2 regions of the Calothrix sp. NIES-2098 genome follow, and region 1 is predicted to be linked to the other one. Evidence: predicted binding sites of a transcription regulator. Region 1 holds the regulator's gene; the other holds the start of a gene.

The links. The regulator NtcA, encoded in region 1, controls nitrogen genes in cyanobacteria. The targets are predictions, from matches to a motif close to TNTGTANNNNNNNNTACANA.
Region 2: a site for NtcA is predicted at 8,797-8,816, ahead of glnA (type I glutamate--ammonia ligase). Genes of this name have one in related genera too.

Annotation. Positions count from the first base shown of each region.
Region 1 covers NZ_CAWNKJ010000001.1:7,657,824-7,669,082, reverse strand. Annotated here, with positions in the region: gene AACU33_RS32340 (pre-16S rRNA-processing nuclease YqgF) at 5-451, opposite strand; gene AACU33_RS32335 (DUF3084 domain-containing protein) at 565-2,058, opposite strand; gene ntcA (global nitrogen regulator NtcA) at 2,227-2,898, opposite strand; gene fabI (enoyl-ACP reductase FabI) at 3,279-4,055, shown strand; gene hisB (imidazoleglycerol-phosphate dehydratase HisB) at 4,153-4,797, shown strand; gene AACU33_RS32315 (ABC transporter ATP-binding protein) at 4,978-5,964, shown strand; gene AACU33_RS32310 (SLBB domain-containing protein) at 6,439-7,923, shown strand; gene AACU33_RS32305 (alpha/beta hydrolase) at 8,037-9,698, shown strand; gene AACU33_RS32300 (SPFH domain-containing protein) at 10,064-10,903, shown strand; gene folP (dihydropteroate synthase) at 10,900-11,259, opposite strand, start outside.
Region 2 covers NZ_CAWNKJ010000001.1:1,012,229-1,023,487, reverse strand. Annotated here, with positions in the region: gene AACU33_RS04260 (ammonium transporter) at 1-983, shown strand, start outside; gene AACU33_RS04255 (YnfA family protein) at 1,119-1,442, shown strand; gene AACU33_RS04250 (ammonium transporter) at 1,908-3,296, shown strand; gene AACU33_RS04245 (carbohydrate ABC transporter permease) at 3,726-4,655, shown strand; gene AACU33_RS04240 (hypothetical protein) at 4,751-5,539, opposite strand; gene AACU33_RS04235 (Calvin cycle protein CP12) at 6,022-6,300, shown strand; gene AACU33_RS04230 (TlyA family rRNA (cytidine-2'-O)-methyltransferase) at 6,297-7,115, opposite strand; gene AACU33_RS04225 (hypothetical protein) at 7,290-7,769, shown strand; gene apcB (allophycocyanin subunit beta) at 8,073-8,582, opposite strand; gene glnA (type I glutamate--ammonia ligase) at 8,939-10,354, shown strand; gene AACU33_RS04210 (hypothetical protein) at 10,605-10,805, opposite strand.

The DNA of each region.
Region 1 (11,259 bases):
TTATTTAACTGTTAACTGATTCAGCTAAACGATTTAAGTACCTTTCGATTAAAAGAATGGCAACAATATCATCTATTGGTCGTGGAGGTTGTCGCATACCCTGCGGTAATAGCTTTGTTAATCCTTTGGGAGGGTACATTTGCCAATAGCGATCGCGTGCTTCTAAAGTTGTGTAGCGCTCATCTACTAAAACAATATTTAGTGGTTCTGTTAATTCTTGGCCCAGTCTTTGTTTCCACTGCTTGGCTGTTGTTTGGTCGCCCATTACCATTAAGGATACAGGTAACTGCTGACGCAGGGTTTCGATTGTGGCGATCGCTTCACTTGCCGCTACAACCTGATGATAATGTATTTGTCGATCTAGTCCAATTACTGCTAAACCACACTTGTCTCGACCGGGATCAAAGCCTAAAATGACTGGTTGTGTCGGTGAGAATTCACGGAAAGTCATAAGTAATTTAAAATTCAAAATTTTATTACAATTCTGGCAACAAGCTTTTTGGTAAGAGCCTATTTAATTATGTAAATAGGCTGATATGGCTATTAAGTTGTGTTGATAATTTTTTAAGTGCTAAAAATAACTTGACCGTTGAATATTGCCACTAGCTTCACTCTCAGCGGCCCAGCTGTAAAAGTATCCTCAGCTGCGATCGCTTTAATTTCTAAAGGTTGATCGAATTGTCTCAGTTGGGCAACAAAGCGCAAAAAAGTACCATCTATTTGTACATTTTCAATAATTCCAGCGTTACGAGCGCGAAATTGAGAAGCAGAAATCAGCAGATCTAGCCGCTGTCTTAACTGATAAGAAGTCATCGTTTTGGGATCGGCAGTAGTAGTGGCTAATACCTGTCCCCCGGAAAAGACTAGTTGGTTTTTTGCTGTATCAGTAAAAAATTCTATCTGTTTTTCACCTCTAACGTAATTGCCAGCAGAAAAAATTCGCATGACATATTCACGACCATCATTAATCTGCTTGATCAATTGCTCAATTCTATCTTGGGTAACGTGCAGTATCTCTACATTATTTACTGTATTTGTCCCAGGTTCAGCTAATTCAAGCAGTGCATTCTGATTAGCTTCCTTTAGTAATTGGATAACTGCCTGACGCGCTGCGGTAGGTTGGTTAACCTGAATTACAGCCGCAGCCAGAACTTGACCCCGCACCAAAGCCAATTTACCTAAACGGAGGTCACGGTAAGACTGATAATATTTTTCCAGCCTTGCTACTTCTTGTTCTAGATAATTTTGTTGCTTTTCCAATTCTTGAAGACGAGATTCCCGCTTGGCAATCACCTGTTCGCGGGCTGCAACTTCTAGATTGCGCTGTTGAATCAGTTTATCTAACTGGGAAATTTTTTGATCTCGCTGTTCAATTGCTTCTTGCCGATTGGCTAATTCGCGATCGCGTTTGGCTATAGCTGTTTTGGCTTCGTCAATTGCTTTTTTTGCTTCAGCATAGAGTCTTTGGCGTTCTATCTTCCGTTGTTCAATTTCCGCCAAGAGATTCTTTTTCTCATCGTAAACGCTTTGCAGTTCGGCTATTGCTTTTTGATATTGCGCTACAACTTGTCCCAATTGGCTTTGAGTGCGGTTGAGTTGGGATTGGGTTTGGGCTTGTTGAGTAACAGTACGATTTAATTGAGCCTGCGTTGCTTGTTGTTTAGCATTCGCCGCCTGTAAGGACTTGTTAATTGCTTGTAAGTCTTGTTGAGCTTGGGCTTGTTCTTTTCTTGCCTGGTTGAGCTCGCTTTCTACCTGGCTTTTCTGGGTTTCTGTGGTTTTTAACTGTTCGCGCTTATTCCTCAGATCCCTTTGAATATCTTCTAATTCAAATACTCCTTTGCGCAATCCTTCATCCGCAGCAAATAAAATTGCCAGGGTTGATGCTGAAATTAAAGTACCCGTAAAAATAGTTACCAGTACTGCCGTATTTTTGGGACGTAACTTAAATAGAGAGAGGCGCGCCTTGCCAACGCGCGTGCCGATGCGATCGCCCACGGTGGCAAGCAAGCCTCCCAAAATTAAAATTGCTGCGATGAGGATGTACCCAGTGGTCATCTTCAGCTACCGAAATGCTTCCAGATACAGCCTACTACTTTCAACCATTTTTTGTGGGGGATAAGAGAATGACAATAGCTGAATTTACTCAATTTTTAGCTCTACCTCCATTATGGGCGTCATCTCTAAAAAAACAACACATGCCACCTCTACTTCCCCCAATTGGGTTTAAGTAAATTGCCTACTTAAGGTGACGGGTTTATGCACAGTAATCTTTTTTTTGTGGATAGAAATCATTTTTTTCTCGCGTAAATCTCCAAGTAACCTAGTGACGGTAACGCGAGTAGATCCAATTGCTTCCGCGATCGCCTGATGAGATAGCTTGAGATCGATTGTGATTCCATCAGCACAAGGAACGCCAAAATCGCGACAGAGAATTAATAAAAAACTTACTAACCTTGAACCCATATCTCGGTGTGCAAGAGTTTCAATCATCATCTCTGTTTGTAATATTCGCGAAGACAAACCTCGCAGCATTAACATTGATAATTCTGGATTTTCCTTGAGTGCTTGCTCCACCTGTTCAATTGGAGCTGACAGTAATTCTACAGGGGTAAATGCAACGGCATGGTAAAACCTATCTGACTTATTTCCTGTCAACAATGACAACACACCAAAAACACTATTTTCCCGCAGTAGTGCTACCGTTATTTCTTCTCCTGCTTCATAAACCCTGGAAAGCTTAACAGCACCTTTTAAAAGAAAATAAACTCGTTCAGCAGGATCGCCAGGAAAAAAGATCGTTTTATTGCGTTCAAACGTTTCTACAACCGGAGGAAACGCTCCGGTTGCCATCTGACGAAAAACATTTGCTAGGGCTTTATCTTGTGTCACGATCATCTCCCTTCCCCTACCCAATGCCGGAAAAACAAAAACTGATTACCTAAGAATACACCTGAAAAATCAATAAGGCACCGTCAACCTTTCTGTACTTTCCTATACTCAAAATCTCTGCTTCATAGTTATTTGTTTATAATGATACATAATTATTGATATTTTTAGCTAGAGCTTTTTGAAAAGGTACTTATAATAGCTGTATTCAAAAGGTTTTTTGAAGAAAAAATCAAGATATCTTGAGAATATCTTAAGGAATAAAGAGTAATTTTATTGCTGTAAACACTCTCACCAATAATCATTTTTACGAATCCTGTGTAAAACAAAGACAAACTAGTGTCAGATTCTAGTATGCTCAAGCATGATTGTTCACATTAAAAATTTATATGCTGAATCTGACTGGAAAAAACGCGCTTGTTACAGGTATTGCAAATAACCGTTCAATCGCCTGGGGAATTGCTCAACAACTACACAAAGCTGGAGCTAACTTAGGTATTACCTATTTGCCAGATGAGCGAGGCAAGATGGAGAAAAAAGTTGCGGAATTGGTAGAACCTCTCAACCCCAGCTTATTCTTGCCATGTGATGTCCAAAACGACGAACAGATTCAGTCTACCTTTGAAACAATCGGCAATAAGTGGGGCAAGCTAGACATTTTAGTTCACTGTCTGGCATTTGCAAATAAAGACGATTTAAGTGGAGATTTTAGTCAAACATCACGCTCTGGCTTCAACACAGCACTACAAATTAGTACTTACTCGCTGGTGCAGTTGAGTGGTGCAGCCAAACCTTTGATGACAGAAGGAGGAAGTATCCTCACTCTCTCGTATTTAGGTAGCGTTAGAGCAATTCCCAACTATAACATTATGGGAGTTGCTAAGGCAGGATTAGAAGCAAGCGTCCGTTACCTAGCGGCTGAACTCGGCCCGCAAAATATTCGCGTAAATGCCATTTCCGCAGGCCCCATTCGCACTTTAGCATCTAGTGCGGTGGGAGGCATATTAGATATGATTCATCATGTAGAGCAAGTTGCTCCTCTACGGCGTACAGTCACTCAACTAGAAGTAGGCAACACTGCTGCTTTCTTATGTAGCGATTTGTCCAGTGGAATTACAGGACAAGTTATATATGTGGATGCAGGATATGAAATTATGGGAATGTAGTAATAAGATTTGGGAATAGAGTATAGGGAATTGGGCATTGGATTGAGAAACACTCATCCTCTATACTCTATGCCCCATCGCCTATGCCCCATTAACTATGCAAATCAGCGACCGTCAAGTTAACTTCCCCCAATACGACCAATCTCACCCCAGTCCTCGGATTGCTTCGGTTCATCGCACTACTGGTGAAACCGATGTCCGAGTTACTGTCAACCTCGATGGTACAGGGATTTGTCAGGCAGCAACTGGCATTCCATTTTTGGATCATATGCTGCATCAAATAGCCTCCCACGGTTTGATTGACTTGGAGGTGCAAGCCAAGGGAGACTGGGAAATTGACGACCACCACACTAACGAAGATGTGGGCATCACCCTAGGACAAGCTTTAAGTAAAGCACTAGGCGATCGCAAAGGTATTGTCCGTTTTGGTAATTTTCTGGCACCACTTGATGAAGCATTAGTTCAGGTAGCACTAGACTTTTCTGGCAGACCTCACCTCAGCTATGGTTTACAAATTCCTACCGAGCGCGTGGGAACTTATGATACTCAACTAGTACGGGAATTTTTTGTGGCACTGGTGAACCACAGTCAATTAACACTACACATTCGCCAGCTAGATGGCATTAATTCCCATCACATTATTGAGGCAACATTTAAGGCTTTTGCTAGAGCAATGCGCATAGCGGTAGAAATAGATCCCCGTCGTGCTGGTATGATTCCCAGTTCTAAAGGGGTTTTATAAATCAGGAGGGATGAGGAGTGTGGGGAGTGTGGGAAGAATATAAAAAACCTTTCCACCGCTATTAATCGCTATCAATACCCATGCCCCATGCCCCATTTTTCACCTAGTGTTAGTTCTTGGTAGCCAATGGGTAATCTTTAATTGATACCAAGTTACTGCCTAAAGGTGCATGAAACCGAGATGAAGTCTGTTGCAGACGCTCCTGATGCTCAACTAAATACTCCTAATACTCCGCCAGTAGTATTAACTTCTGAACTGCGAAAAGTTTACCGTACTGGCTTTTGGATGCATCAAAAAGTTACATCGCTCAAAAGTTGCTCTTTAACGGTTTACCAAGGAGAAACTTTTGGACTATTAGGGCCTAATGGTGCTGGTAAAACCACTCTGTTGAAATTATTGCTGGGAATTATCCGTCCTACCACTGGGCGGGGATTATTAATGGGTAAACCATTAGGCGATCGCAGTGTTAAACAGTATATTGGCTACCTGCCAGAAAATCCCTATTTGTATGACTATCTCACTGGCTGGGAATTCTTGCAGCTAGCAGCCGGAATATTTCAAATTCCCTACAGCGTACAACGCCAACGCATTCCCCAACTGCTGGAATTAGTCGGTTTATCTCAAGCTGATGCCCGTAAAAAGCAGATGCGTCGCTACTCGAAGGGGATGTTACAGCGGGTTGGTATGGCACAAGCCCTGATTAACGATCCGGAGTTGGTATTTTTGGACGAACCAATGTCTGGTCTCGATCCTGTGGGACGCTATCAAATGCGGGAAATTATCCTCAAACTCAAAGCCGCAGGTAAGACCATTTTTTTTAACAGCCATATTCTCAGCGAAGTAGAACAACTTTGCGATCGCGTTGCTATTCTCGCTAGAGGTGAATTAATATGCACTGGTTCTTTTGAAGAACTTTTAGGAAGCTCTAGTACATATCACATCAAAGGTATCGGCGGTGATGAAGAATTTCTCCACAAATGGATGCCTGCTGTAGTATTTAAGCCTGATGGTTCTTGGCAAGGGACACTACAACAAGATAATTACTATGACTTTCTTGCCAACCTCCGCGTTATGGGAGGACAAGTTATGGCAATGAATTTATCTCGTACCTCTTTAGAAGAGTTTTTTATCCAACAGATTCAACAAAAAAATAATTCTGTTAGCTAAAACTACTATCTCAGTATATTTCTGATAATCCAAAGAAAAATTTTTGAATTTCGCATTTTGTATAAATGCACTATTTTTGTTGCGAAATTGCGCTTTTTTCTGAAAAAGTTTTAACTTTTAGGGTGCGATAAATACGGAGCAAGTAATTAAGGGATCGGAGAATTCGGATAAATTAATAGTAGCGATCGCTAATACAGTTTGCAAACAATTCAATCTAGACTAATATTACTTTGTACTCTAAGCAAAAACTATCAGTAGATTTATATACATAGTTATAAAAACTTTGCATTTAAGTTGCTGAGACTTTAAGATAGCTTTACTGAAAATTTAAACTCAAACCCTAAATACTCCTCCGGAAGGTCAAGTTTTTCTAAGAAAATAAGAATGTCGGGGAACTTGAATATTTAAGTATAGTCACGATTAAAATGTTTAGACAGTACTTTAGCAATTGTAGTTTCAGAGTCTCGGGTAAATATGCTTAATACAGGTTTGCTGAAAATCCTCACCCAATCAACTCTGGGTGTGGTCTTGTTAACGGCTGTCAATGTCGCTGCGCCATCTGCCAGCCTAGCTCAGCGACAACCAGTATCACCTAATAGGACACCAGTATTACCTACTACGACTACACCACCAGCAGCATCATCAGCTACTATAGATACAAATTATACATTAGGTGGCGGCGACCTTATCCGTGTAAATGTATTTGAAGTACCAGAATATACTGGTGAATACCAAATTCCCCCTGGTGGATCGATCAACTTACCTCTAATCGGTAGTGTCTCGGTTCTAGGGCTAACTACCGAACAGGCTGCTGACGACATTGCTCAAAGATACGCCCGCTTTCTGAAACGCCCTCTGATTTCAGTTAACCTTTTATCACCTCGACCAATCAATATTTTTGTGGCAGGGGAAGTAACACGCCCAGGAGCTTATACTCTGAGCTTGCAGGGAGGAGCCGGAAATAATCCTGGCGTACAATACCCCACTGTATTAGCTGCACTCACTACAGCACAAGGCGTAACATTAGCAGCGGATGTAACTCAAGTTCAATTACGTCGCAAGCTGGGACGGACTGGCGAGCAAACCGTCACACTCAATTTGAAGGAACTCATCCAAACCGGCAGAATCGGGCCGGATATTACCTTACGGGATGGAGATACTATTGTTGTGCCCACAGCAACTACCTTCAACGTAGCCGAAGCACGCAATTTGTTTGCAGCTAACTTTGCTTCCGATCCCAGCAGACCGCGTACAGTCGCAATCATTGGTGAAGTTAACCGTCCTGGATCGTATCTAGTAACAACAGGTACTACAGATGCTCAAGGAGGTGGAGCCAGTGGAACTGGTCTACCAACACTAACACGAGCAATTCAACTAGCCGGGGGAATTACACCACAAGCGGATATTCGCGGTCTTAAGGTACGCAGACCCACAAGAATTGGTACAGAACAAACTATAGATATAAATCTCTGGCAACTATTGCAGAGTGGGGATGCGAATCAAGATGTGATTGTACAGGATGGCGACACAATTGTTGTTCCCACTGCTACTGAGATTAACCCCGCAGAAGCTACTCAATTAGCTACAACTAGCTTATCGCCTACAAGCATTCAAGTTGGTGTGGTAGGCGAAGTCAAACGACCCGGATCTGTAGAACTTAAGCCCAATAGTTCCTTAAACCAAGCATTGCTGGCTGCTGGTGGATTTAACGATGCTAGAGCGAAAAGCGGTGCTGTAGATTTGATTCGCCTCAACCCCAATGGTTCTGTGACTAAACGAGTAGTACAAGTAGATTTCTCTCAAGGCATTAATGAGAAAACCAATCCTATACTCCGCAATAATGATGTGGTGGTAGTTAGCCGGAATGGTGTAGCCCGCACTGGTGATACCCTCGGTGCATTGTTCAGTCCGATAGGTGGTGTCTTGAGTATTATCAGAACTATATTTACCGGATTTTAAATTTGGGCATCAACTGGGGACAATGGTTAAGTATTTTTGTCCCCAAACTGCAACAAAAGCGAATCTTCAGCAGTCAGAGTTATGCGTTATGAACTGTTAGTAACTAATAACTAATGGCTAATCTGTGTTCTCGGCTTGGCAGACAAGGGCGTAAAATATCCTGGGTGCAAGGGTTGGTGTGTAGCATGACCATTGCTCTGAGTTCGGCTTTTGGGATGTCTTCTACTTTAGCCGCCGAGAAGGTTACTATTCGCCTAGGCCCGTTTCAGCAATCAATAGCGATCGCTGATTTAGAAACATTTGCCAAAACAGGAAAACTCCCACAGCACCTGCAAATTTATGGTGCCTTACTGACCCCCCAATTCAGAGAATTGCTCAATCGGCGTTTGGAAGTAGATCCAGATGTTGCAGACAAATTCTTTGATGATTTGGTGCGATCGCCACAAGGTCAACAATTAATTTCATCCTTAGGAGTCGCCATCCCAGGTAGTACGATTGAAGGGTTACAAACGGCACTTAACCTCTCTCTACGTCAAGTTAACGGTTTGAATGCTGTGGGATTCTTACGTGCATACCCACAGGAGAATGTCACTGTAGATGCTACTAAAGCCATTCAAATAGCGATAGAATTCAATGCGAATTACCTGCAAAGTCAAGCTTTGGGTGCTTTACTAGAACGCGATCTGTTTGTCAAAAACCCTACAGCTTTTCAACCGAGCTTCGATCCTGCTGCTATGGGTAAAGAAGTAGTACAGCAGCAAACCCTAACTCTACAAGACAACAAACGTAAAAGAATTATTCCTGTAGATATTTATTGGAGTAAGAATCAGTCGCCAGCTCCACTGGTTGTACTTTCCCACGGCTTCGGTGCTAACCGGAGATTTTTTGGCTATTTAGCGCGTCATTTAGCTTCTCACGGCGTCACTGTGGCTGCGATTGAACATCCAGATAGTCAAGTTAATTCTGTGAAGAAAAGCTCGCAAGCAGCTGATTTAGCGCAACTACTACCTGCTACAGAATTTATTGAACGACCAAAAGATATTAGTTTCTTACTCAACGAACTAGCAAAGCTCAACACTCAATCGGGGCAATTTCAAGGCAAATTTAACACCGAAAATGTTAGTGTAATCGGTCACTCTTTGGGAGGTTATACTGCTTTAGCGTTGTTAGGGGGAGAAGTCGATTTAGAAGAATTACGGCGATACTGTAAAAATTCTCTTTCCTTAAACGAATCGCCTGGAGATTGGTTGCAGTGTGCAGCAGCGCCTTTAAAAGAGCAAAAACTTCAGTTAAAAGATGAGCGAGTTAAAAGTGCGATCGCTCTTAATCCTTTAATCGGCAAACTCTTTGGCAATAAGGGTTTATCTCAAGTTACCAAGCCAGTATTATTTTTAACTGGAACCGAAGATGCTCTAACCCCAGCATTAAAGCATCAAATAGCACCTTTTGCGCAACTGGGTGGTGCGAAATATTTATTAACAGCGATTGGTGGTACTCACTTAAGTATTAGCGATCCTGCATATAGTGTTAGTACAGTTACTACTCTGGTGAAAGAAAAGCGAGGCGAAGAAACCAATTCCCTACGCCAGTTAATTCGTGGCGTCACCTTAGCGTTTGTGAAACAGTCAACCCCAGAAGCAAAAATTTACCAACCGTTTCTCACACCAGCTTACGCTCAATCTCTTTCGACATCTCAATTACCCTTACGTCTGAATTCTGATTTGCCAGGAAGTATCAAAACTTGGTTGAGTTTTGGGTCAAAATTGGAATTTTAGGTATCTATTAATATAACTAATTAAAATAAGCTAAGTACTGTAGTTGCCAAAATACTGTGTGCGGAAGATTATTGCTGAGACTGAAATCTGCGATCGCTCAGACAGTACCAATAACGTATAAGGTATAGCCTAAAACCATTGTGATTACGAAGTTATACCTTGCCACTATGTAATCTAAATGCTTTAATAGCGATTGCATTCAGCCAAACTTTTCTCACTGCACAAGGCTAGCTGAGACTTACGCGCGGCTGTTGCTCCTGGTGTTCGGAAAATTACAGATACAAAACATTAGACTTAGAAATAGGACAAGATAGTACCATGTCCTTTAAACTAAAATTTCTCCAAAAGCTAAATTAGGAGCAGATATGGAGCCAATCATTGCTATAGTCTTAGCGCTTATAGGTTATGCCTTAGGATCTGCAAAACTGATAAATCAAGGCAATGTCGCCTTGGTAGAACGATTAGGAAAATACCATCGAAAACTTAGTCCTGGGCTAAACTTTATTGTTCCCCTTGTCGATCAGATCGTCATGGAAGACACGACGCGAGAACAGTATATAGACATTAAACCCCAAAATGTCATCACTAGAGATAATATCTACTTAGAAGTTGATGCTATCCTCTACTGGCGGATTAAAGATATAGAAAAAAGTTTTTACGCAATTGATGATCTTCAAGGCGCACTTGTACAGTTAGCTCATACGACACTTCGGGAAATCATCGCTCAAAATACAGTGGAAGAAACCAATGTCTCGCGATCGGAAATGGACAGAGCCATTTTAGATCAGTTGAATGAGACAACGGCAGGCTGGGGAGTTGAGATTATCCGTTTAGATATTCAGAGAATTACCCCACCTGAAAGCGTACGCAAGTCAATGGAAGAAGAACGCGCTGCTGAAATCAAAAAACGAGCGCTAATTTCAGAAGCTGAAGGCGAAAGGCAAGCTGCGATTAAGAAAGCTGAAGGAACCATGACTTCAATGCAAATAATTGCTGAAGCGTTACGTACAAATCCTGAAAGTAAAGAAATTCTCCGCTATCTTGTTGCTCAAGACTACATCAATGCTAGCTACAGGCTAGGAGAAAGCCAGAATGCCAAAGTTGTCTTTGTAGATCCAGGTAAAAGTGGTGACTTGATGAAAGAAGTAATTGCCGAATCAGTCACTCATGAGAATGGCAAGGAAAATGGCAATGGTGCTGCTTAAGCTTGTGCTGACTGCCGAAATATCGCATCCGTAACCAGCGATACATCGCGCATTTCTTTAACATCATGAACTCGGAGGATATCAGCGCCATTAAAAATGGCCGCAGAACAAGCCGCCGCTGTTCCCCAGACTCGTGCCTTTGGATCGGGTTGATTTAAAATCCGACCAATGAAACTTTTACGGGATGGCCCTACTAAAATAGGGCAATTAAGCGCTGTGAGCGATCGCAAGTGGCGAAAAATTTCTAAATTTTGCTCGTAGTTCTTAGCAAAGCCAATACCAGGATCGATCATAATTTTTTGCCGATCGATACCCGCATCTGTTGCAGCTGCAATTTGCTTTGCGAGAAAACTATA
Region 2 (11,259 bases), 6.6 Mb from region 1:
TTATTGACTTCTTAATTTTCAGTCTCTTACTCGTAGGTATTGCCTACCCAATTACCGGACACTGGATTTGGGGTGCTGGCTGGCTGGCTGATATGGGTTTTTGGGATTTTGCTGGTTCTACGGTAGTTCACTCAGTTGGCGGCTGGGCAGCTTTGATGGGAGCAGCATTTCTCGGGCCACGCATCGGTAAATATCAGGATAAGCAAGTTGTAGCTTTACCCGGCCACAACATGAGTATTGCTACCTTAGGTTGTTTAATTCTGTGGTTGGGTTGGTTTGGTTTCAACCCCGGTTCAGTCATGGCTGCTGACCCAAATGCGATCGCTCATATTGCTTTAACAACCAACATGGCAGGAGCAGTTGGTGGGATTGCGGCGACAATTGCAGCTTGGCTGTACTTGGGCAAACCAGACCTATCGATGATTATCAACGGTATTTTGGCTGGCTTGGTTGGCGTGACTGCGTCTTGTGCTTACATCAACATTGGTAGTTCTGTAATCATTGGCTTAGTTGCCGGAATACTGGTAGTTTTCTCTGTCCCTTTCTTTGACAAACTCGGTATCGATGACCCAGTAGGAGCAACATCGGTTCACCTAGTTTGTGGTGTCTGGGGAACTCTAGCCGTTGGTTTGTTCGCTGTTGGGCCTGGTGGCTATCCTTGGCTGGTTGACTTAGCAGGTAAACCAATAGGGCCACATGGCTTATTCTTCGGTGGTGGCTTCGGAACCCTAATTCCTCAAATAGTTGGCATTCTCTCTGTAGGTGGTATCACTGTACTTCTGAGCAGTATTTTTTGGCTGGTACTGAAAGCTACTTTAGGTATCAGAGTCTCTAGCCAAGAAGAATTAGAAGGTTTGGATATTGGCGAACACGGTATGGAAGCCTACAGCGGATTTATCACAGAAACTAGTTCAGATGGATTTTCTCAAGGTTATAGTTCTGGAGACATTCCACAAGCTCGTGATTTACCAAATACCCTTTAAGCTCGCTTCACATTTTTCCTTTTTTAAATTACGAGTCTGTTGATTTTATTAGATAAAAATCCACCCCTGTGATTTTTATACTCACACAGGTGGTGAGATTTTTATTTTCACTTTCCCAACTCAGAAATTGAACCAATGATGAAGTCCTTGTTTTATTTTTTCTGGGCAGGTTTATTTGAAATCGGAGGTGGTTACTTAATATGGTTATGGTTACGCGAAAATAAGTCTATTTGGTGGGGAATCGGGGGTGGAATAGCTTTAGCTATATATGGCATGATAGCTACTCTCCAACCTGCGAATTTTGGGAGAGTGTATGCTGCTTATGGTGGTGTATTTATTATTATGGCCATGCTTTGGGGATGGAAGATAGACGGTGTAGCCCCAGACAAATACGACTTAATAGGAGTTGGTTTAAGCTTGGTTAGTGTTCTCGTAATTATGTATGCACGCAGAATGTAAGCAAGGCTGATTTTTAGGAGATTGTATCGCATAACGATAACTTTGCTAACCTTGAGTCTAGCAGTCGTTAGGTGTTAAGGAGAAATAAAAATTATGATATCAATGAGCAACTTCGCTGTTAAACCTAATGAGAATTTTTCCGATTTATTAAAATCATACTAGTGAGTTAGTTTGTAATACTAACTAGCCAATACCATAAAAAGACAAATTTTTTATAACTTTTAAACAAAATTATATTAATCGAATCTAAAAAATGTAATTATTGCATCTTTATATAATCATTCAAATATTTGTCATATGCTATTAGTATTATATTTTTATAAACCTTTCTAAATAACTAATGTTGAATAGCTGCTCGGACAAAAAGTGTATCAAAAAATACTCTAATGTCTGAACAAGAAACTCAACAATGTTGGTGTTCGGGGACAAAAAGAAGTGTTGAAGAAAGTTGTAATGATTGGGGCTATGACCCTATTGCTTTTGGGAGGCCCGTTGATGGGCAATGCTTTAGCCCAAGCGGCCGCTACTCCTCCGCCTACTGCCGATACTGGAGATACAGCATTTATGCTGATTTCAGCAGCACTGGTTCTGCTGATGACACCAGGATTAGCATTTTTCTATGGTGGGTTTGTGCGATCGCGCAACGTCCTAAACACATTGATGATGAGCTTTGTGTTGATGGCGATTGTAGGAGTTACCTGGATTCTTTGGGGTTATAGCCTTTCCTTTTCACCAGGAACGCCTTTCATCGGTGGCTTGCAGTGGTTAGGGTTGAATGGTGTGGGTTTGGAGGTGACTGATTATCTTAAAGGCTCTAACCCACCTGAGGTTGTTTCCTATGCTGGGACGATTCCTCACCAAGCATTCATGATCTATCAAGCCATGTTTGCGATTATCACCCCAGCATTAATATCCGGAGCAATAGTTGAACGGATTAGTTTTCGAGCCTATGCTCTTTTTGTTTTGCTGTGGTCAACATTTATTTATACACCTCTAGCTCACATGGTATGGGCAAAAGGCGGATTTTTGGGCTTGTATGGTGGTTTGGGTGCCCTTGACTTTGCTGGTGGTACAGTAGTTCACATCAGTTCTGGTGTTTCTGCCCTCGTAGCAGCGATTGTTCTTGGCCCTCGCAAAAACCATCCCGATCGTCTCAGTCCGCCACACAATGTTCCTTTCATTTTGCTAGGTGCTGGCTTACTCTGGTTTGGCTGGTTTGGCTTCAATGCTGGAAGTGCCTTATCTGTTTCTGGTGGTACTTCCGGGAACATCGTCACAAATATTGCCACCACAGCCTTTGTAGCCACTAATACAGCAGCAGCAGCAGCAGCTTTGATGTGGCTCATTTTGGAAGCAGTTTTACGCGGTAAACCAACAGCCGTAGGTGCAGCTACAGGAGCCGTGGCTGGCTTAGTAGGAATTACCCCAGCTGCTGGGTTTGTCACCCCCCTATCAGCAATTTTGATTGGCTTCATCACCGCTTTTGTTTGCTTCTATGCGGTGAGTTTCAAGCACAAGCTACAAGTTGACGATGCTTTAGATACTTACCCCGTACATGGCGTTGGTGGTACGGTGGGCGCTATTCTAACGGCAATCTTTGCTACTACACAAGTCAACTCAGGCGGTAAAGATGGCGTGTTGCGGGGTAATTTGGGCGAACTAGGGGTCGAGCTAGCCGCCATTGTGATTGCCTATATCATTGCAGCCGTTGGTACTTGGATCATTCTCAAGATTATTGATGCTACAGTCGGTCTGCGCGTCAAGGAAGAAACTGAATACCAAGGTCTGGATATTAACGAACACGGGGAAGAAGGTTATAACTCCGAGTTTAGCGATCGCATTAACGTTCCTTAGGAATTAGACATTTTGACCATCAATCTCCCCTCCAAGTCCTGTGGACTATGAAGTGCGAGCAATGGTATCTCAATAAAATCATGCCCTCTGAGTGTTCGCCTCATATATCAGGCAATCTTCAGAGGGCAGTTGCTTTTTTACAAGATTAATTATGCTACTGTGCTGACAGTACGCTTGCAAGTGCGAACATCTATATAATCTCAGGGTGAAGAGGTGGGAGAATATTAGTTTTATTGTTCAAATTGAGAATTTACACCAAGTTTGAATTAAAGATAGTATCTGTCATTACGACCGTAGGAAAGCAATCTCATTAATTCTGAGGTACTACAACAGACTGCAACTTAGTATTAAATAAAACTCAACAGTAACGTTTAAACAGATTTATATTAAAGTTCGTCAACTAACTATTGAAACCTCAAACATACTTTTATGAATCAATTGTCCTCTAAAAACTGGATGTTGATTAGACACCAACTAACTCCTTATTTATTCTTGCTACCGGCCTTAATAATTTTGTGCTTAACTGTCTTTTGGCCTGCGTTGCAAGCATTTTATCTTAGTTTTACAAGCTATGAGGATCTTGCTCAACCACCACAATGGATAGGTATTACTAACTTCCTCAAGCTTTGGCAAGATGCAGTTTTTTGGCAAACTTTGACAAATACTTTTTTATATCTTGTAGGAGTAGTGCCAATTCTTGTAATTGCTCCTTTAGCTTTGGCAATTTTAGTCAATCAGAAATTAGGGGGAATGAATTGGTTTAGAGCCGCCTATTATACGCCAGTAGTCATTTCAATGGTAGTTGCAGGAATAGCTTGGAAATGGCTATATGCAGAAAATGGCTTACTAAATCAGTTGTTTAAAGCTGTGGGTATATTTCCTGAAGGAATTCCCTGGCTAACTAGCCCCAGTAAAATTTTGGGTATTGTGCCTATTTCTTTAGCAAGTGTTATGGCTGTGACTGTGTGGAAAGGCCTAGGCTATTACATGGTAATTTACTTAGCAGGATTACAATCAATTCCCGCTGATGTGTATGAAGCCGCAGCAATTGACGGTTCAGATGGTATCCGCAAACATTGGGATATTACTATACCTTTAATGAGGCCTTATTTAGCTCTAGTAGCAGTTATTTCAGCAATTTCAGCTACTAAAGTCTTTGAAGAAGTCTACATTATGACCCAAGGCGGCCCGCTTAATAGCTCAAAAACCATAGTTTACTATTTGTATGAACAAGCATTTAGTAACGTGGAATTTAGTTATGCTTGCACAATTGGGCTAGTATTATTTTTAATAATTTTGGGTCTGTCAGTTGTGCGATTAGTTATCGATCGTCAAGGCAATGATAACATCACAATTTAAATATGTCCCCAACAGTTCAGATTCCCAACTTTTCTAAAAAGTTGGGAATCTTGTAGCGAATCAAAATTCACAAGCTTTGGGCTAAATACCTGTGCTCAATTAATTACGCTGAAGACACTTTGAATAGCTTTAACCCGTCTTCTTTGATCTAACGCTATACAAGACCAGCGCCAGCTTTCTGACATCAAAGGATAAGTCTGCAAGCGACTTTGATAATAGGTGTTATTTGGGTTTGCACAAATACCAAACAATCCTCTATAAACACCCCTATTCATATCTATGTTACCTGCTGACAATTCTCCTGATTCATCCCGAAAAGCCTCTACCCTTGCCCACAAAATAGCTTCATGGCCTTGCAATCCCCGATTGAGTGCAGCGCGATAAGCAGCGGGAAAAGCATCGCTAACTCTAGGAGATGCTTGATTCCATAAATCAGTTGCATTTACAAATGCTTCTAAATAGTGTTCGGGATTTAGCCCTACATGCTTCATTCTTTGGATTAGGCGAGGAATACGGCTTTGCGTGCGTTTTAGACATCCAGCATCCGCATTTGCCAAATTAGAACCACCTCTTCCTTGATCCGAACACCAACCTCTATTTATCAAGCCATTACCCGGATCGATATTTTGAAAATAATTCTGGGTTTTCTTGCCATTAATCTCGCAATTTCCTTCAGCTACGCAAATAGCAAGTACTCCAACAGAAGAATTATTGGCGAATAGAGAGTCGAGTCTTCTAGAATATGAAGCGCTAATTTCTGAGATAGACTCTACACTACTAGAAACTAGTTTGATAGTAGGTGCGCTAATTACAAAAGCACTAACAATGGTTAAAAATAGGGTGCTGAGTAAATCCCAAAACATCCCTAATAACGGACGGTTCATTCTGACATTAATTACCTATCTGAACAATAAATAAAAGATTAATTTTTTGGCATCCACCTCTATTTGTGAAGAAAGGTTAAGAGTTACGAACACACTACTTATAAACAAAAAAATTTGCTGAAACAACAGTGGCAAACTAGAGAAAAATGTAAAATTTAAAAGGAAAATTTTTGTTGTACGGAGTCTGCTAAATAATCCAAACTCTACAGTTAATTCAGTAGCTAGTGCAGAAATAATTACTTGAGAAATCCACAATTTTTCCTATGCCGCAGGTAGGAGTAGATTTATGCCTATTGTGTGTTGTATGTTGTATTTTTTATAGTTATTTCCTGCTATTTGAGTATGCTAATTTCAGGAAATATTGAACAAGATGATTTTATTAAGGTAAATTTTTCTCAGATTTGTCAGAATAGAATTTACCTGCAAAAGTACCTTTTGCAAGGAGTCTGATTCTTATCTCACTACACAAAGGTAAAAGTATCATGCAGACAACTTTAGAAGTAGTTCAGGCTGCTGTTAATGCTGACCAGAATGGTACGAAAACTCTTGAACAAGCCATCACAGAAGCTATTACTGAAGCGCGTACAACCTGCGATCGCAACGGTAATAATTCTGCTAATTGTGCTGTAGCATGGGAAATTGTGGAAGAATTGCAAGCCGAAAAAGCTCATCAACAGCAGGCTAAAAAACGCAAAACTGATTTAGAAAGATACTGCGAGCAAAATCCCGAAGCAGTTGAGTGCTTGATATACGATGTTTAATTTTCTCGTAAATCAGCGATCGCTGATTTAGTAACGTGCTGAATTGCTTCTAAACTAGGCGATGGTGCTTCGCTATCCATTCTCAACCATAAAAGATATTCGATATTTCCCGCAGGCCCGGTAATTGGCGACCAAGTTAAACCTTGGTATTTCCAACTTAATGCTTCAGCCGCTTGCAATACCTGGAAAATCGCGTCTGCGTGGTCGTTTGGGTCGCGCACCACGCCTTTTTTACCTACACGGGATTTGCCAACTTCAAACTGTGGTTTGACTAATAATACTGCTTCGCGAGGCGGTTGGGTGAGTTGCCACAACGCAGGCAAGATTTTAGTTAAGGAAATAAACGAAACATCTACCACTGCTAAATCGGGAATTGGAGCGGCTTCACCATACAATTGCTGTGGTTGTAGTTGGCGTAAGTTGGTACGTTCCCGCAAAATCACCCGTGAATCATTGCGCAAGCGCCAGTCAACTTGCCCATAACCGACATCAATACCATAAACTTGTTTAGCTCCAGCTTGTAGGAGACAATCGGTAAAGCCACCTGTAGAAATCCCACCATCTAGACAAATCCGCCCTTCCACAGGAATTGCAAAGATTTCCAAAGCTTTGACAAGTTTCTCTCCACCTCTAGAAACAAAGCGCGATCGCTCTTTAATCTGAATTTGAGATGTAATATCAACTTCTGTACCAGGTTTATCAATAACCTGTTGATTAACGCTAACTTCCCCCGCCTGGATGAGTCGCTGTGCTAAGGCGCGAGAAGCACATAAATTTCTTTCTACTAAGAGTGTATCGAGTCGTTGTTTAGCCAAGTGAACTATATAAGCGTGAGCATTTTCTATTGTGCCGGATTTAAGTGTCAATCTATCTATCGCCATCGTTTTTGTAATTGGCGTGAGTTAACCGCTTCCTAAATTTTGCCAAAATTAGCTCTGGCAGTAGAAATGTAAATATAATTACAAAAGTTCATATATTAGGAACAGAACATGGCTAAAACAACTTCTTTTGCGATTCTTGCACCTGTTCCAGAGATGCACTTATTGTCTGCATTGGAAACAATGGAAAAGCTAGACAGTGAATTAAGCGATGAAACTATCAAAGTAGCTTTTGGTAGCATGGCTTTTGAAGTATTTCGCAAAGCTGATGAATTACGTGCAGGTAAAGAAGTAGAAGTATTAATTTATGCTTCCGATTGTATAGATCAACCGTTAAATTCGGAAGCCTCTTGGCAAGGTTTGTATATTGGTCATACAAATTCTCGTAATGGCAGATATCCGGGTAAATCTAAGTTTCGTCCAGCATCTACTGCAACTGACAAGCCTACTTGGGCAATTTTTTGGGAATTACAAGAGTTGAAGCGGCTAAAAACTCCTATTGCCATAGCTTCTCTCAAAGCTTTAGGTAAAAAGACTAACTATACTTCTCGATTCATTCCTGAAGGCCCTTTACTCATCGAATATTACTAATTTTTTCGCTCTGATTTGATTATGAACTTTTGAGGAAAGTTTGTAACTTTAAGTAACCTCAAAAGTCATGTTCAAGATTATTTAATTTTTAGCATAATTGCTTATTGACAAAAAAATATTATTTAGCGATCGCTTAAAACTTGATAATAGTAAAGAAAAATTTCTAAGTATGAAGTATGTTTTATTTTGTGTTGACTTTGCATTTATATAGTGGATTAAAAAAAAGCGATCGCCTTTGCAAAAGTTTTTTGAGCGATCGCCTTTGATATTTTTAAAGGGTGGACATTTGCCCGCCCTTTATATCTAGATATCTGTCTCGCTCAATTCACGAGTGATATGGTCAAATGGTTCATCAACAAAGGCGGTATTAGCTACGCCCGCTGCTACAACTTGTTCCTTGACAATTTCCTTCATAATTTGCACGCCACGAACTGTTGGGCCAATAGGAACTCCTAAAGAATTGTATGTTTCCCGCAACCCTTGTAGCACTCGCTCATCTAATACATTGTTGTTGCCAGCAACTAACGCGTATGTAGCATAGCGCAGGTAGTAATCCATATCCCGCAGACAAGCTGCATAACGGCGAGTTGTATAAGCATTTCCACCAGGACGAATCAACTCTGGCAGTTCTTCAAATAATTTAGCACCAGCCTGCTTGACAATTGCAGCAGCATTGGAATTTATTGTTGCCGCAGCTTTGACTCTAGCGGTACCACTTTCAAAGTAGGATTTAAGGCTGTCGAGCGCATTCCGGTCAAAATACCGTCCAGCTACGTCATAATTCTTAATTAAAGTTGTTACTGCATCGCGCATTCTGGTTTCTCCCAATCATTACTATCTATGGTTTGATATTTATTTGGCTGTTGTCATTCACAGTCATTTTTGTGCCAATTACAATATAGGTTTCGGCACAAAACAATCTATCCGCTACTTAAGGATTCTATGCCAAAGTTGCCCCCTATGAGATGATATGTTTGAGTTTTGTACAGATGTTAGGGAAAGGTTAAATAACCTGTAAACTGGAAATTCTGTAGCAAAAACTACAAATTTTGTTAATCTCCTATCCTTAGGATATTCCAGGTGTGTCACAATTGGGTTCATCTCAGCAGGGTCAGCAAGCTTTGAAGATTCTAAATTGAGTTTATTTAATTGGCAGAGAAGGAGTAACAATGACAACCCCACAAGAAGTCTTGAAATTGATTCAAGACCAAAAAATTCAGATGATTGATCTGAAATTCATCGATACACCAGGGACATGGCAGCACCTCACCGTGTACTACAACCAAATCGATGAAAGTTCATTCACTGATGGCGTACCCTTCGACGGTTCCAGTATCCGGGGTTGGAAAGGTATCGAAGAATCGGACATGACAATGGTTCTCGATCCAAACACTGCCTGGATCGATCCATTCATGAAAGAGCCAACACTAAGTATAATTTGTAGCATTAAAGAACCACGTACAGGCGAATGGTATAACCGTTGTCCCCGCGTGATTGCCCAAAAAGCCGTAGACTACTTAGTTTCAACTGGTATTGGTGACACAGCGTTCTTAGGGCCAGAAGCTGAGTTCTTTATCTTTGATGATGCGCGTTTTGACCAAACCGCCAACGCAGGTTACTACTACGTAGACTCCGTAGAAGGTCGTTGGAATTCTGGTAAAGATGAAGGCCCCAACCTAGCTTACAAACCACGCTTTAAAGAAGGCTACTTCCCAGTTGCACCCACCGATACTTTCCAAGATATCCGTACAGAAATGCTGCTGACGATGGCAGCCTGCGGCGTACCCATTGAAAAACAACACCACGAAGTTGCCACCGGTGGTCAGTGCGAACTGGGTTTCCGCTTTGGTAAGTTAGTCGAAGCTGCTGACTGGTTGATGACTTACAAATATGTCATCAAGAACGTTGCTAAGAAATATGGCAAAACCGTCACCTTCATGCCCAAGCCATTGTTTGGTGATAACGGTTCTGGGATGCATACTCACCAGTCTATTTGGAAAGATGGTAAGCCTCTATTTGCAGGCGATAAGTATGCTGGTTTGAGTGAAACAGCGCTGTATTACATTGGTGGTATTCTCAAACACGCACCAGCGTTATTGGCAATCACTAACCCCACAACTAACTCATACAAGCGCTTAGTACCTGGTTATGAAGCACCAGTGAACTTGGCTTACTCCCAAGGGAACCGTTCGGCTTCTGTGCGCATTCCTCTGTCTGGCACTAACCCCAAAGCCAAGCGTTTAGAGTTCCGTTGTCCAGATGCTACCTCTAACCCCTATCTAGCATTTGCGGCGATGCTTTGTGCTGGTATTGATGGTATTAAGAACAAAATCGATCCCGGCGAACCTCTAGATAGAAACATCTATGAACTTTCTCCAGAAGAACTAGCTAAAGTTCCTTCCACCCCCGGTTCTCTAGAATTGGCGTTGGAAGCACTGGAAAACGATCATGCGTTCTTAACTGAAACTGGCGTATTTTCAGAAGACTTTATCCAAAATTGGATTGAGTACAAGCTAGTTAACGAAGTTAAGCAGCTACAACTACGTCCTCATCCCTACGAGTTTTATCTGTATTACGATTGCTAATTGCAAAAATCAGAAAGTAGACAGCAAAAGGTAAAAAAGTTGATGAGATAAGTTTTTCACCTTTTCCGCTGGAAATTTCTTGCTGCTAATTTTAAAGCCACCTCAAGGGTGGCTTTTTTTTAGAGTTAATAATTCTCAGGATGCAAAACCCCCTTTAAATTCAAGGGGGCGTTTATGAAGGTTGAGACACCTGATTTACCATTCATGGTGTATTATGTTCTCCTTCAACTCAGCTAAAAACGCTTGCAGCCTAACTCATACCTGCATGGCTGCTGCCATAAAGTGTCCGCGCATCCTGATCTACTTTTCCTTGAATGGGGTTCCAGTAGTGGGACATTTCTTCAGGAAGACCGAGTTCTTGTGCGCTACGCATCAGCATCGATTGTTGACGCTTCTTGACTTCTTGATATTGACGCGCCATGATTGCACGAGATTTTTCTTGAATAGACATAACTGAGTCCTCCCTAATTTTTTACTTATAGTTGATTGATTTAATCTCCTCTCTATTTAATATAGCAAACAATTCTGTAACCAATGTTACAAAATGAGGTTTTGTCATAAAACTTAATCAAAAGCTGTGGTCTAGTGTGGAAAAAATACGAAAAAACTCATTTTCTATTTAGCTGAAATGCTTGTTTAGCTTAGACATCTGGCTTTAGTGTGTTAACAAAGCAGGAAGTACACCTGCCTTACGGCTGATTGCTTATTCGTTACACATATTTATATTTGAGGTGTAAAAGTCTCAGAAAGCTCAAAACTGTTGTGCGGAGTTCAAAATACTCCACAGGAATCTAGTTTTTCGATGTCTAAAAAATTCAAAAATCTTTTATTCTGGGCTGCTATAGGATTTTGAATGGTATTTTTTGAGAGCGATCGCCAAATACAGACAACTCTCGACTGCTTTC